3 regions of the Streptomyces sp. NPDC057486 genome follow, and region 1 is predicted to be linked to each of the others. Evidence: riboswitches for the same ligand, from Rfam matches in the RefSeq annotation. Region 1 holds a riboswitch; each other region holds the start of a gene.
The links. Region 1 has a riboswitch for cyclic di-AMP ahead of ACFU6I_RS24730 (NlpC/P60 family protein). Riboswitches for the same ligand answer to the same signal wherever they lie in the genome.
Positions count from the first base shown of each region.

Region 2: it holds a riboswitch for cyclic di-AMP, as region 1 does, so the genes downstream of both, ACFU6I_RS09875 (transglycosylase family protein) here and ACFU6I_RS24730 (NlpC/P60 family protein) in region 1, are expected to answer to the same signal.
Region 3: it holds a riboswitch for cyclic di-AMP, as region 1 does, so the genes downstream of both, ACFU6I_RS14005 (transglycosylase SLT domain-containing protein) here and ACFU6I_RS24730 (NlpC/P60 family protein) in region 1, are expected to answer to the same signal.

Region 1 is NZ_JBHVEE010000055.1:26,802-31,723, reverse strand. Features, by position in the region: gene pcrA (DNA helicase PcrA) at 1-1,374, opposite strand, end outside; cyclic di-AMP (ydaO/yuaA leader) riboswitch at 1,632-1,796, shown strand; gene ACFU6I_RS24730 (NlpC/P60 family protein) at 1,795-2,985, shown strand; gene ACFU6I_RS24725 (hypothetical protein) at 3,059-3,412, opposite strand; gene ACFU6I_RS24720 (C40 family peptidase) at 3,768-4,805, shown strand; gene ACFU6I_RS24715 (hypothetical protein) at 4,880-4,922, shown strand, end outside.
Region 2 is NZ_JBHVEE010000014.1:56,287-61,208, forward strand. Features, by position in the region: gene eno (phosphopyruvate hydratase) at 1-662, opposite strand, end outside; gene ACFU6I_RS09875 (transglycosylase family protein) at 963-1,691, opposite strand; cyclic di-AMP (ydaO/yuaA leader) riboswitch at 1,695-1,866, opposite strand; gene ACFU6I_RS09880 (transglycosylase family protein) at 2,167-3,042, opposite strand; gene ACFU6I_RS09885 (cytochrome P450) at 3,148-4,425, opposite strand; gene ACFU6I_RS09890 (nucleoside triphosphate pyrophosphohydrolase) at 4,435-4,922, opposite strand, start outside.
Region 3 is NZ_JBHVEE010000023.1:69,531-74,452, reverse strand. Features, by position in the region: gene ACFU6I_RS14020 (aromatic acid exporter family protein) at 1-860, shown strand, start outside; gene ACFU6I_RS14015 (UBP-type zinc finger domain-containing protein) at 1,115-1,474, shown strand; gene ACFU6I_RS14010 (DUF5996 family protein) at 1,486-2,439, opposite strand; cyclic di-AMP (ydaO/yuaA leader) riboswitch at 3,015-3,200, shown strand; gene ACFU6I_RS14005 (transglycosylase SLT domain-containing protein) at 3,205-3,972, shown strand; gene ACFU6I_RS14000 (GMC oxidoreductase) at 4,196-4,922, shown strand, end outside.

The sequences.
Region 1 (4,922 bases):
GTCCCGGACCTCCTTGCGCTCGTAGAAGCGCACGCCGCCGACGACCTTGTAGGGCAGGCCGACGCGGATGAAGATCTCTTCGAAGACACGGGACTGAGCGTTCGTCCGGTAGAAGATCGCGACGTCGCCGGCCTTCGCGTCGCCCGCGTCGGTCAGCCGGTCGATCTCGTCGGCGACGAACTGCGCCTCGTCGTGCTCGGTGTCCGCGACATAGCCGGTGATCCGGGCGCCCTCGCCCGCGTTCGTCCAGAGGTTCTTGGGGCGGCGGCTCTCGTTGCGCTCGATGACCGCGTTGGCGGCGGAGAGGATCGTCTGCGTGGAGCGGTAGTTCTGCTCCAGCAGGATCGTCGTCGCGTTCGGGTAGTCCTCCTCGAACTGGAGGATGTTGCGGATCGTCGCGCCGCGGAAGGCGTAGATCGACTGGTCGGCGTCACCCACGACGCAGAGCTCGGCGGGGGCGTCGGCCTCTCCGGCCGGGCCGACCAGCTCGCGTACGAGCGTGTACTGCGCGTGGTTGGTGTCCTGGTACTCGTCGACGAGGACGTGCCGGAAGCGGCGTCGGTAGTGCTCGGCGACGTCGGGGAACGCCTGGAGCAGATGGACCGTCGTCATGATGATGTCGTCGAAGTCCAGTGCGTTGGCCTCGCGCAGCCGGGACTGGTACATCGCGTACGCCTGGGCGAGCGTCTTCTCGAAGCCGTCCGCGGCCTGGCCGGCGAAGGTCTCCTCGTCGATCAGCTCGTTCTTCAGGTTCGAGACCTTGGCCGTGAACGACTTCGGCGGGAAGCGCTTCGGGTCGAGGTCCAGATCGCGGCAGACCAGGGCCATCAGCCGCTTGGAGTCGGCCGCGTCGTAGATCGAGAACGACGAGGTGAAGCCGAGCCGCTTCGACTCGCGGCGCAGGATCCGCACGCACGCGCTGTGGAACGTCATGACCCACATGGCGTTGGCGCGCGGTCCGACGAGCTGCTCGACGCGCTCCTTCATCTCGCCCGCGGCCTTGTTGGTGAAGGTGATCGCGAGGATCTGGCCGGGGTGCACGCCCCGCTCGGCCAGCAGGTGGGCGATCCGGTGGGTGAGCACCCGGGTCTTGCCGGAGCCCGCGCCGGCGACGATGAGCAGCGGCGATCCGGCGTGAACGACCGCGGCGCGCTGCTCGGTGTTCAGCCCGTCGAGCAGGGCGGCGGAGTCGATGGCGGGGCGGTGGGCGCCGTCCCGGTAGTACGCGTCCCGGTGCGGCGGGGGCGCGTCGAAGACACCCGCGAAGAGGTCCTCCGGCACCGCTTCGGGTGCGGAGTCCTCGGGGGGCGGCGGGGGTTCTTCCTCCGAGTGCTGGAGGCCGGCCAGGAAACTGTCGTCAAAGAGGCTGCTCATCGCCTCACGAGTCTAGGGCGACGCACCGACACTCTGCGGCCGCATGGGAAAGCGCGACCGGAAGGCACCTACGCACGGAGAGCGCCCACCCACGCCCCGTAAGGGAATCGGGGCCCGGACCGCCTCCTCCGACCTCTCTTCACCAAGGTCACGAAAACGTATCGGGCATATCGAACATCAAGCTTCACAGCGGCACCACGGTTGGCTAGCGTGCTCCGTCGGGCGGCCCGTACCCCCTTGAGGCGAACCACGCCGAGCGGGCTCCCCCGCCGAATCCGCGCTGCCCACAGGGAAGTTCGGAACCGGGGACCCACATGCGAAACCGGGGTGAATCGGTCTGTATCCCCACTCGGACCGTAGGGCAGCCTTCCGTTCCGCCCGAACCCGACAGCTAACCCGGTAGGCGGTCCACGGAAGGAGATGCCGGCTTTGGCATCGCATCGCAAACCGCGCAGCCGGGTACGCACCACCACCCCCGCCGTCGGGCTCACGACGGCCGCACTGGCAGGCGTGACCCTGCTGTCGACCCAGAGCGCCACGGCCGCCCCGAGCGCACCCAAGCCCAGCATCGAGGACGTGCAGAAGAAGGTCGACGACCTCTACCGGCAGGCGGGCACCGCGACCCAGCAGTACAACCAGGCGAAGGAGGCCTCCGCCAAGCAGCGCGGCAAGGTCGACGCCCTGCTGGAGGACGTGGCCGAGCGCGCCGACAAGCTGAACGAGGCGCGCAGAACACTCGGCAACTACGCGGCCGCGCAGTACCGCACCGGCTCCATCGCCCCGACCGCCACCTTCTTCCTGGCCGACGACCCGCAGTCGTACTTCGACCAGAACCAGCTGATGAACCGGATGACCGCCCAGCAGCAGAAGGCGGTCACGGACTTCCGTACGCAGCAGGCAGCGGCGGCGAAGAAGCGCGCCGAGGCGACGAAGAGCCTGGAGACGCTCACCGAGTCCCAGGCCACGCTCCGGACCAGCAAGCAATCCGTCCAGAAGAAGCTGGGCGAGGCGCGCACGATGCTGTCGAAGCTGACGGCCGAGGAGAAGGCGCGGCTGGCGGCACTGGAGCGCGAGAAGGAGGCGGAGGCCAAGCGCAAGGCGGAGGAACTCGCCCGCCGGCAGGCCGCCGCCAAGGCCGAGGCGGACCGCAAGGCCCAGGAGGCGGCGAAGAAGGCCGCCTCCACCAGCGGCACGGGCACGGGGGCGGGCACGGGCACGGGAACCGGGACCGGGACCGGGACCGGCTCGGACACCAGTGCCACCACGAAGGCCGAGAAGGTTCTCGCCTTCGCCCGCGCCCAGATCGGCAAGCCGTACGTCTGGGGAGCGACGGGCCCCTCCTCGTACGACTGCTCAGGGCTGACCCAGGCCGCCTGGAAGGCGGCGGGCGTCGACATCCCCCGCACCACCTGGGACCAGGTGAAGATCGGCACCCGGATAGCCACGGCCGACCTGCAACCGGGCGACCTCGTCTTCTTCTACGACGACATCAGCCACGTCGGTATCTACAAGGGCGACGGCATGATGATCCACGCCCCGAAGCCCGGGGCGAACGTCCGCGAGGAGTCGATCTACTACATGCCGATCTACGGCAGCGTGCGCCCGGCGTGACGCCGAGCTCCTCCAAGGAGTGAGCCCCTGCCGGGTCCGGCAGGGGCTCGCTTCTCGTGCGGGTGGGTCCGGCTCAGGTCCAGAGTGTCGCGATGAAGATGTTGGCGACCGTCAGTCCGCCGACCGCCGCGAACACGCCCTTCTCGACCTTCTCCTCGTCCCGCTTGATGTAGACCAGCGCGAGGATCACCACCAGGACCGCCAGCTTCACGCCGATCTTGATGTTGTTGACCGGGTGGTCGTCGGCCTGGTTGAGCCCGACCAGCGCGACACCGGTGACCAGCATGGTCAGCGCTCCGTGCAGCATCGCCGGGACGAAGCGTGCCGTGCCCGCGCCCATCGCCTTCATCTGGGTCAGGAAGCCGCCCAGGAGGGCGGCGATGCCGATGATGTGCAGCGCGACGAAGACATTGATGAGTACGTCCATGAGGCCGCAGCCTAGCCGGGGCCATATCACCCCTCTTCGGCGAGGTGGGGGCTACCCGGCATTTCGCTCGCATCTGTACCAATTGCCTGACTCTGACGGAATTTTCCAGTCACTCGGCGACAATACATTGCCAAATTCGGGCAATAGCCGTCATTGCGACTCTTCCTCGCGCCCCGGGCTTAGCGTCCCTGTCCAGGTGGCCGGCTTCACCACCGCTCCGCACCCGGACGGCAGCCCGGTCACCCCGCCGAGAAATCCGGCGGCGGGCCGCTCCCCCTGTTGGTGTCCCGCCGCCGGACCTCAGCGGCCCGCCGGTAGGCCCCGACGGGCAGTCGACCCAAGGAGCCCCGCCCCTGTGGCAGTGCATCGAAAACCCAGGCAGCGCCCGCACACCGGCTCCGCCGCCCGCACCGCAGCCACCCTCGCCCTCGCCGGGGCCGCGACCGCCGCCGTCCTGCCGGGCTCCGCGCACGCCGAACCACAGCCCACCCCCGCCCGGATCAAGGCCGAGGTGGACCGGCTGTACCACGACGCCGAGGTCGCCACCGAGCAGTACAACGGCGCGAAGGAGGAGGCGACCGCCGCCGCCAAGTCCTTGAACGCACTGCGCGACGAGGCCGCCCGCAGGGCCGAACGCCTCAATGCCTCCCGCAACGCACTCGGTTCGCTCGCCGCCGCGGAGTACCGCACGGGCGGCCTCGACCCCGCCGTGCAGCTGGCGCTGTCCTCGGACCCCGACCAGTATCTGCAACGGGCCTCGTACGTGGAGTGGGCCTCCGACCGCCAGGCGGCCGAGGTCTCCAACGTGCAGCGGCAGGTCACCGAGATCGCCCAGCTGCGCACCGAGGCGAAGAACGAGCTGGCGGCCCTCACCGCCCGCCGGGCCGACCTGAAGAAGCACCGGACGACGGTCAGGGCCAGACTGGCCGACGCCCAGAAGCTCCTGGACACCCTCTCGCCCGCGGAGCGTGCCGGGTTCGAACGCGCGGACGCCGCCCGCGCGGATCGCGGCGCCCCGCGCCTGGGCGCCACCCAGGCTCCCAACGCCCGCGCCGCGGAGGCCGTCGCGTTCGCCTACGGGGCGCTCGGCAAACCGTACGTCTGGGGCGCCACCGGACCGTCCTCGTTCGACTGCTCCGGGCTGACCCAGGCCGCCTGGCGCTCCGCCGGCGTCTCACTCCCCCGCACCACATACACCCAGATCAACGCCGGCCGGCACGTCCCCCGCTCCGAACTCGTCCCCGGTGACCTGGTGTTCTTCTACTCCGGGGTCAGCCATGTCGGTCTCTACATCGGCGACGGACAGATGATCCACGCACCGCACCCCGGAGCACCGGTCCGCATCGCGCCGATCGACAACATGCCCTTCGCGGGAGCGACCCGGGTCGCATAGGCTCCCTCGCTCCGCAGTTCGCGGTCCTGGGTCCGGAGTCCCACCGGACCGGTCGAAGGGGAACCCGTATACCCATGGACGCCGATGTCCGGACGCACGCCCATGCACTCGCCCTCC
Region 2 (4,922 bases), on a different contig from region 1:
AGGTCCAGGGCGGCGCGGTTCGACTCCAGGTTCGGCGCGAAGCCGCCCTCGTCGCCGAGACCGGTCGACAGTCCCTTGGTCTTCAGGACCTTCTTCAGCGTGTGGTAGACCTCGGCGCCCCAGCGCAGGGCCTCGGAGAAGGACTCCGCACCGATCGGCGCGATCATGAACTCCTGGATGTCCACGTTGGAGTCGGCGTGCGACCCACCGTTGAGGATGTTCATCATCGGGACGGGCAGCAGGTGCGCGTTCGGGCCACCGAGGTAGCGGAACAGCGGCAGGTCCGAGGCCTCGGACGCGGCGTGTGCGACGGCCAGCGAGACGCCGAGGATGGCGTTGGCGCCGAGCGAGCCCTTGTTCTCGGTGGCGTCCAGGTCGAACATGGCCTGGTCGATCAGCCGCTGCTCGGTGGCGTCGTAGCCGACGAGCTCCGGGCCGATCTGCTCGATCACGGCGAGGACGGCCTTCTCGACGCCCTTGCCCTGGTAGCGGTTGGGGTCACCGTCGCGAAGCTCAATGGCCTCGAACGCACCGGTGGAGGCGCCGGACGGAACAGCAGCACGGCCCGTGCTGCCGTCGTCGAGGCCGACCTCGACCTCGACCGTGGGGTTTCCGCGGGAGTCGAGGATTTCCCGGGCTACGACGACGTCGATGGACGGCACGAGGCATCTCCTTCTGGGATATGACGCTGGTTGTGCAGGGTCGCTTTGGCCTTGCGACAAGAGCCTAACCGGCTGGGCCGCCTCGGTCCGCCGACCGCCCGCCTCCTGGGACGAAAAAGGACCCAAGGGCACTCATAGCAGGGCAAAGATCCAGATTTCTACTGGACGGTAACGACAACAGTTGAACGCTGAACGCAGGAACCCCGACCCGGCGCGTACGGGGGAATCCGCGCCGGGTCGGGGTGCTCGGGGAGGAGGGAGTCCGTATCTACGGGGAGCCCGTGTCCACGGAGGCCCGTCCTACTTCGTCAGGTGGAGCTGCTGACCCGGGTAGATCAGGTCGGCGTCCTCGACGATGTCCTTGTTCAGCTTGAAGAGCTGCTGCCAGCCGCCCTTCACCTCGTGCTGCGCGGCGATCTTGCTGAGCGAGTCGCCGGGCTTCACCTTGTACTCGCCGTCGCCCTTGGCGACCTTCGCGCCGGTCGGCGTGGTGACGGTCTTCTTGGCCGCGGCCTTGGGGGCGGTGCCGCGGTTCGCGCGGGAGGCGGCGGGGGCCTCGGTGCGCTCGGCCTGCTTCGGCGCGGCCTGCTTCGACTCCTGCGCCGGGGCGCTCTGCTGCGCGGTGGAGCCGGTGTCGACGCCCGGGTCGACACCGTCGTTCTTCAGGCCGCCGGCGCCGGCGCAGCCCCAGGCACCCGGGCCCTGCATGTCGAGGAGCTTCTCGGCGGTGGCGATCTGCTGAGCCTTGGTGGCGAGGTCGGCGCGCGGGGCGTACTGCGTACCACCGGCGGCGGCCCAGCTGGACTGCGAGAACTGCAGGCCGCCGTAGTAGCCGTTGCCGGTGTTGATGGACCAGTTGCCACCGGACTCGCACTGGGCGACGGCGTCCCACGTGGCGACGGAGGCTGCGGAGGCACCGGTCGCACCCATCAGGGGAGCGGCGATGGCGGCACCGGTGACGCCGGCGAGCGTGGCGACACGGACGGCCTTGGACGGGCGACGGTGCTTGCCCTTGCTGTTCAGCAGCATGGAACTTCTCCTCACCGACGCCTACGAGGTGAGCTGTCGGGTTCGGGCCAAGTGAGTTGCCCGGTCGCGTGTCCTAGCACGCGACTTCACCCCGAGCCGGTCCTGACGGTCTTTCGACCGTCGGGCCCGGCGGCTTACCTGGGTCCCCCGCTCCTGCCTACGGCGCTTTACGCGTCTGTTCCCTTCGACCGACGGCAGGATTCGGCGTGACGGTCGACGGGGCCCGCGGTGCGAGCGGTTCCGACCGTAAACGTACGCAACCTCGACATTCAAAGATGGGCATAACGGACAATCAGTCCTTACATGCATCCGATCGCACAGTGTTTTCGCAGGTGAGGAGCCGTGCGGACGGACCCGGCAGACGCGACACGCCAGTTGACGCAAAGAGACCCATGTCTCACTTACGCATAAGCGGACATAGGTCCCTGAACTACCCCGATTTTTGGGGTACTTTTAGCTGTTTATCAGACTGCCCTCACTTCGACTTCGCGCCGAGTTCGAGGCTCTGGCCAGGCAGGATGAGGTCCGGGTCGCCGCCGACCGCACCCTTGTTCGCCTCATAGAGAGCGGGCCATCCACCGGGAACCTTCTGTGCGTCAGCAATCGCCGAGAGGCTGTCGCCCGGCCGGACGGTGTAATCGCCGTCCGTCGCCGCCGCGCGCGTGTCGCGCCCCTCACTGTTACCGCGGGAAGCATGCCGACCCGAGTCCCGGTCGCCGCCCCTGCCCGTGTCCTGGCTCACCTCGGAGGCCGGCGCACCGCGGTGCTTGCCACCCGTCCCATTGTTGGACGAGCCAGACTTCTGGTGCGAGTCGGATGAATCAGACTTCTTGGACGACGGTGTGGCTGACGGCTTGCGCGACGCCTTGTCCGAAGGCGTGGCGGACGCCTCGGCGGACGGCGCCTCGGACTCATCCTCGTTCTCACCCTGTTCGGCCGACGGCACGATTCCCGGGTCGACCCCCGGCAACGACCCGTCCTCCGTGAGCCCGGAGATCACCGCACAGCTGGGCCACGCCTTCGGCCCCTGGTCCTCCAGGACCTTCTCGGCGACCGCTATCTGCTGCGAGCGACTGGCGAGGTCGGCGCGCGGGGCGTACGCCTTACCGCCGTACGCCTTCCAGGTGTCCTGCGAGAACTGAAGACCGCCATAGAAGCCGTTGCCGAGGTCGGCGCTCCACATGCCGCCGCTCTCGCACTCTGCGACCTGGTCCCAGGTCGTGGCGCCGGCGGCGTGCGCACCGGCCGCGCCGAGCAGGGGGATGGCGATGGCCGAACCGGTCACGCCTGCGGCGACGACGATCGCGGGTGCCTGGCGAGGGCGACGGTGCCTGCCGTTCGCGGAGCCCATGGGATTGCCTTCCGTGTGACTGACAAGTGACTGGTGAGTCGAACGGTGAACGTAGCGGCACTCGAATGCTTGTCACAAGTCGATGCAGCGCAGATCACGTGAAAGTCACAGAGTTGACAGAGTGTCACTTCCACCGGAACGCAGGCCGGGACCGAACTCCACCGGAAGCGTGCGCAGTCCACGCATGATGAGCCCGCCACGCCACCGCAAATCGGTAGGTTCCACCGCAAGCCGTAGGTCCGGGAGGCGCCTCAACAGGGTGGCCAGGGCCGCCTGCCCCTCCAGTCGGGCAAGCGGTGCTCCCAGACAGTAATGGATGCCGTGCCCGTATCCGAGGTGCTGATTGTCACGCCGCGCGAGGTCCAGCGTGTCCGGGTCCGTAAACCGTTCCGGGTCCCGGTCGGCGGCGGCGAGCACCACCAGTACGGGGTCGCCCGCCGCGATCCGCTGCCCGCCGAGGGTCAGCGGCTCGGTGGCGAACCGCCAGGTCGCCAGCTCCACCGGACCGTCGTACCGCAGCAGTTCCTCGATGCCGGTCTCCAGCAGCCCGCTCTCCCCCGCATCGAGCGAGCGCTGCAGCCGCTCCCGCTGCTCCGGATTGCGCAGCAGGGCGTACACCCCGTTGCCGATGAGGTTGACCGTCGTCTCGAATCCCGCGAAGAGGAGGATGAAAGCCATGGCGGCGGCCTCGTTCTCGGTGAGGTGCTCGCCGTGGTCGCTCGCCCGGATCAGCCCCGAGATCAGGTCCTCCCCCGGGTTCTCCCGCTTCCGGTGGATGAGCTCCGCGAGATAGCCGCGCATCTTCTTCACCGACCGGGCCACCCCGCCGCGCGGACCACCGCCGTGGCGGATCATCATCCCCGCCCAGTCCCGGAAGTCGTCCTGGTCCTCGCGCGGGACACCGAGCAGGTCACAGATCGCGTAGATGGGGAGCGGGAACGCGAAGTCGTGGATGAGGTCCGCGGATCCCTCCTCGATGAAATTGTCGATGAGGTGGTCCGTCAGCTCCTGCACGCGCGGGGCGAATTCGGCGACCCGGCGCGGCGTGAACGCCTTCGAGACCAGCCGGCGCAGTCTGGTGTGGTCCGGCGGGTCGATGTTCAGCAGATGCGTCATCAGCTCCGCCTTGCGCTCGCCCGGGATGCCGGTCTTCCCCTTGGCGTGCGCCGGCTCGTCGTGGTGCGCAGGGTTCTTGGAGAGCCGGGTGTCGGCGAGGGCCTGCCGGGCGTCCTCGTACCGCGTCACGAGCCATGCCTCGACCCCGCTGGGCAGCGCGGTGCGGTGCACGGGACTGTGCTCGCGCAGCCAGGCGTAGGCAGGGTACGGGTCGGTGGCGAACTCCCAGGTGAAGAGTTCGGGGGCGTCGGCGGGGCTGTCGTTCACCCCCTGACGTTATCCGTTGGCCTCCGCGGCGAGGATCGCGTCCCGGTAGGCGCGGCCCGCAGCGCGCAGGGCGGCCTCGGGGTCCGTGCCGTCCTGTTCCGCGCGGACGGCAAGGGCGAGGAGTTCGTAACCGATGCTGTCGCCCGTCGGGAGCGGCACATCGAGTCCGGCGGCACGGACCCGGCTCGCCAGCTTCGCGGCCAGCGCCAGCCCGGGCTGCCCGAGCGGAACGCCGTCGGTCACCGAGTCCCGCTGCTTCTCGATGGCCTTGGTGCGCAGCCAGTGCGCGTGGACGTCCTCCGGGGTCTCGGCGGTCTCGTCACCGAAGACATGCGGATGGCGGTGGATCAGCTTCTCGACGAGGGTCGCGGCGACATCGTCGACGGAGAACGGTTCGTCCGTGTCCTCCTCCGCGATCCGGGCGTGGAAGACGACCTGGAGAAGGACGTCGCCGAGTTCCTCGCGCAGTTCGTCGCGGTCGCCGTCCTCGATCGCCT
Region 3 (4,922 bases), on a different contig from region 1:
CGATGCTCGTCCTCGGCGTCTCCCAGGTCGCCGCCACCGCGTGGGACCGCGTTCTGGAGACCCTGATCGGTGCGGGCGTCGGCCTGTTGTTCAACCTGCTCGCACCTCCCGTATGGGTGCAGAACGCGGGCGTGTCCATCGACGAACTGGCACGGGAGATGGGACGGATGTTCCGGGCCATGGGCGAGGAGGTCGGCGGCCACATCTCCGTCACGCAGGCGGCGGCGAGACTGCACGACGCCCGCAGACTCGACCACGACATCGTGGCCGTCGACGCCTCGCTGCGGCAGGCCGAGGAGAGCCTCCTGCTCAACCCCCGGATCCGGCAGGGTCTTCTGTACCGCATCGTCCTGCGTACCGGACTCGACACACTGGAGATCTGTGCCGTTGTGCTCCGCGTGCTGGCCCGCACGCTGACGGACCTGGCCAAGGCCCGGACGGAGGAAACCATGTTCCCGCAGGACGTGGCCGCCTCGCTCCGGGAACTCTTCACGCAGATGGCCGACGCCATCGAGAGCTTCTCCACGCTGATCACCACCCCGGTGTCCGCCAATGCCGAGGAGGCGGAGTCGAGACTTGCCGACGCACTGGCCGCCAGCCGCGCCACTCGGGACGTGGTGGCCGACCTCCTGCTCGAGGACGTCCAGGAGCACCCCCGACAGTGGCAACTGCACGGTGCGCTGCTCGCCGAGGTCGACCGCATTCTGGATGAGCTGGACATCGACAAGCGCGCCGAACGCCTCGGCGAGGAACTCGACCGCCACTCCGCCGAACTGCACGAACGCCATCCCCGGCTCGCCGCACTGCGGCGGCGGCTCGGCAGCCCCCGGGCCACGCAGCCGACAGTCCCGGGAGCGTGACGCGAGCCGACAGGAGACCGCGCCCCGCGACGCCCGAATGCCTCGGCCCTGCTGCCGCCCGCACACGCGAACGCCCTCTGCAGGGTGGGCACTTCACACCACCGATCGGCGCCCGGAGTCCGGCACGGCTGTTCGGCGCAGGCGGACCGTGCAACCCGGCCTTACGATGCAGGAGGGGCACCGGAAGCCTCGGAGCGCCGGGGCCGAGACCCGCAGGGTCCGCGGTCCCGCGCCTGATCACGGAGACACGTCACATGGCACCTGACCAGATCCCAGGCATCGATCTCGCCGCGGCTCCCAGCGGGGCGGGATGTGCGGACTGCCTGGCGGGCGAAGGACCGGGATGGTGGCTGCACCTGCGCCGCTGCGCCGCGTGCGGTCACATCGGCTGCTGCGACTCCTCCCCCTCGCAGCACGGTACGAAGCACGCACGCGAGGCAGGACATCCCTTCCTGGCCAGCTTCGAGCCGGGGGAGAACTGGCTCTGGAACATCGAGACCGAGGAATATTACGAGGGATTGGAGCTGCTCCCGCCCACCTCGCACCCGGTCGACCAGCCGACCCCGGGACCCCGGGACAAGGTCCCCTCGGACTGGGAGCAGCAGCTGCACTGAAGCCGCGCTCCTCAGCCACCGGCAGACATATGGGTCCTCAGGCACGGATCGGTCGTCCCGTCGGGACAGGCGAGACGGCCGATGTCCCAGCCGGCGCGCCCCGCTCCGGCCTGATAGGCGCTTTCGTAGAAGGCGAGAACGGCCGCACGGGGATCGCTCTCGGTGCGGGCCGCGTCGTACGGCAGCACCGCCAGATGGCTGCCGCCGCGATCCACCCACTGCGCCGACACCGGAGTGAGCGGTTCCTCCGCCAACCGCGCCGGTTCGGGAGCGGTGTACGAGTAGAACGCGGGAGCGGCGAACTTGTCGTCACCGAACCAGAATCCGAAGCTGATCACTTCTCGGGAGTAGGCCTCCCGCGTCACCGGGTCGACCTGCTGGGGCTGGTCGATCTGACGCTCCGAAAAGCGGGTGTGGGCGATATCGAAGGTGTGCCAGAAATGGTGCACGGGACTGACTTTCCCCGAAAACCGCGCCGCGAATTCCTCCAGTACCAGTGCCACTTGACTGAGAACCTGCCAATACCGGTTGGCGTGTTCGGGATCGTATGCCGCGTGCTGGGTGTCCTCGGCGAACGGCCGCTCGGCGTCGGGCAGATCAAATGGCCTGGGCACGTTGATATCCACCTTGATGCCCAGTGCTTCCAGGGCGGCCATGACCTTCTTGTGGAAGGACGCCACAGACTGGCCCGAAAGTGGGAACGAGACCGTCACACCGTCCAGTCTTGTGATGACGAGGCGATGGTCGACGAAGTCGAAGTCCACCGTGAAAATCGGGTTGCCGTCGATCTGCCCCATGGGGCGGGTGGTGATACCGCGGCCGGTGAGGTGAAACGGAACGTTCCACCAGTGATTGCGCCGGACGCTGGCCGCGAGACGGATCTTTCCGACGACCTGCGCGAAGCGGTGGAGCGTCTCTTTGGTGTCACGCCACTCGGCGAGCGGCATGGGCGGGAACAGCTCCATCGCCATCACTTCTTTCGTGCTGCCGGACGGTCCCGGTGGGCGGGCAGGGCGTTCTTCCGCACCATCATGGCCATGCCGAAGGCGTACGGCACCTCGTGCGGCCGTCGTGGTGTCGTTCGTGTGAACCTGCGCGACCAGGCCGGGGTGGGCGGCCACTCGTGCGCCGCAGTCGGCGCAGATGCGTGACGTGCGACTGGCCCCGGTCGCCTCGTGGGAGGCGACCTTCCCGACGAGTCGGAGGCCCGAGGGCCTGTCCGTCGAAGCCAATATCTGCTAAATGTCGGAATTTTGGCGATTAAGGGAAGTTGCTCGACTGTCCGATGCATGCGAAACCCTCACGGGTCGGGGTCTTACGGGTCGGGCAAATCGCCCTTTTCGGACTGAGTGGTGAGAGTCACCTTTCGGGCGCGCGGACGCAGCGGCGTGCCGCCCGGTTCCCTGCTGCGCCAAGAAAGTTGGCTTCGTGGGCCGGGGTGGATCAGGTGAAATTCCGCGACTCGATCTTGTAAATGAATTGTGATCGAGAAATGGGGGCTTGTTCAGGTCGGAGTTTCTCGCCTACGGTCACCGTCAATCCGGATGGAACGCCGAATCCTGCCGCCGTCCGGTAACCCGACCATTCACGTACGGCAGGAGCGGGGGACCCAGGCAAGCCGCCGATCCGGTATCCGGAACGGCTAGGGGTGAAGTCGTATTCCCATACGGCGAGGCAACTCCAGCCTCAACCCGACAGCTCACCTCGTAGGCGACGGAGAGGAATGCGCCATGCCCGCAATGGGTAACCACCGTCGTCGTAAGTCCGGTTCGCTGACTCGCGGAATCATTGCCGTGAGCACGGGCGGAGCCGCTCTGGCTCTTCCGATGATCGGGGCCACCGTTGCCTCGGCAGCGCCGGCGCAGTCTGTCACCGCCGTCGCCAATGCGGTGGCGCCCGCTGCCGCCCCCGCCAAGCCGACTGCCGTGCGGGCGGCTACGCCCTCCACCTATTCCGTGATAGCCGGTGACACCCTTTACAAGATCGCCCTGAGTCAGTCCGTGAGCGGCGGTTGGCAGCAGCTGTACAAGGACAATCGAGCGGTCATCGGAGCCGACCCCGGCGTGATTCACCCGGGCCAGAAGCTCACCATCGGCGCCAAGGCCGCGCCCGCGGCGGTCGAGTCCACGACGGCCGCGAGCACCGCCGCTGTGGTCACCCCCAAGCCCACGACGTACACGAACGACCTCGACGGCTGGATCAAGGAGTCGCTGGCCGTCATGGCCAAGCACGGCATCCCCGGCAGCTACGACGGGATCCACCGCAACATCATGCGCGAGTCCTCGGGCAACCCCCGGGCCATCAACAACTGGGACTCGAACGCAGCCAAGGGCACGCCGTCCAAGGGTCTCCTGCAGGTCATCGACCCCACCTTCCGGGCCTACCACGTGCCCGGTACGTCGATGGACCCCTACGACCCGGTCGCCAACATCACGGCCGCGTGCAACTACGCCGCTGCCAAGTACGGCTCGATCGACAACGTGTTCGGGGCCTACTGACCCCCGGTTGCGTCGATTCGGGAATGACGGGTGGCGAAGGTCCGACAGGGCTTCGCCACCCGTTCCCGTCGGTCCTGTCCTCCTGCCGCGCGGTCCGGGGCGACGCGTGACGTTGCGTGTCCGGGTCCCTCGATCGGGTGCATATTACCCGCAGGTATGTAGTGACTTGACACGCAAACAGCAGTAGAACCAGTTTCACTCTGAAGAGAGTGAGGCGTGTCACATGAGTGACTCTACCATGCATGATGCAGGCACCGAGGGTGTTTCGCGTCGAAGATTCATCACAGGAACTGGTTCTATTTTAGGAGCCGTGGCCCTCGCGGGTCACACCATCCCGGCCCGGGCCGGGATCCGCTCCGCAGCCGCTCCGATCGACTCCGGAGCCCATGTCCCGGCCCTGGTGATCGGCACCGGATACGGCGGCTCCGTCGCCGCACTGCGTCTCGCCCAGGCAGGCGTCGACGTGCACATGATCGAAATGGGCATGGCCTGGGACACCCCCGGCCCGGACGGCAAGATCTTCGCCAACACGACCTCCCCGGACAGCCGGTCGTACTGGCTCCGCACGAGGACCAAGCAGCCGCTCAGCAACTTCCTCGGCTTCCCCATCGACAGGAACATCACCCGCAACACAGGGATCCTCGACGCCGAGGAGTTCAGCGGGATCACCGTCTACCAGGGCCGCGGTGTCGGTGGCGGCTCGCTGGTCAACGGCGGGATGGCGGTCACCCCCAAGCGCGAGAACTTCGGAGCCGTCCTCCCGTCGGTGGACGCCGACGAGATGTACGGCATCTACTACCCGCGCGCCAATGCCGGGCTCGGCGTCGGCACCATCGATCCGGCCTGGTTCGACACCGCCGCGTGCTACCAGTACGCCCGGGTCGGCCGTAAGCAGGCCGAACGTGCCGGCTTCCCGTTCGTCTTCGTGCCCACCGTGTACGACTGGGACT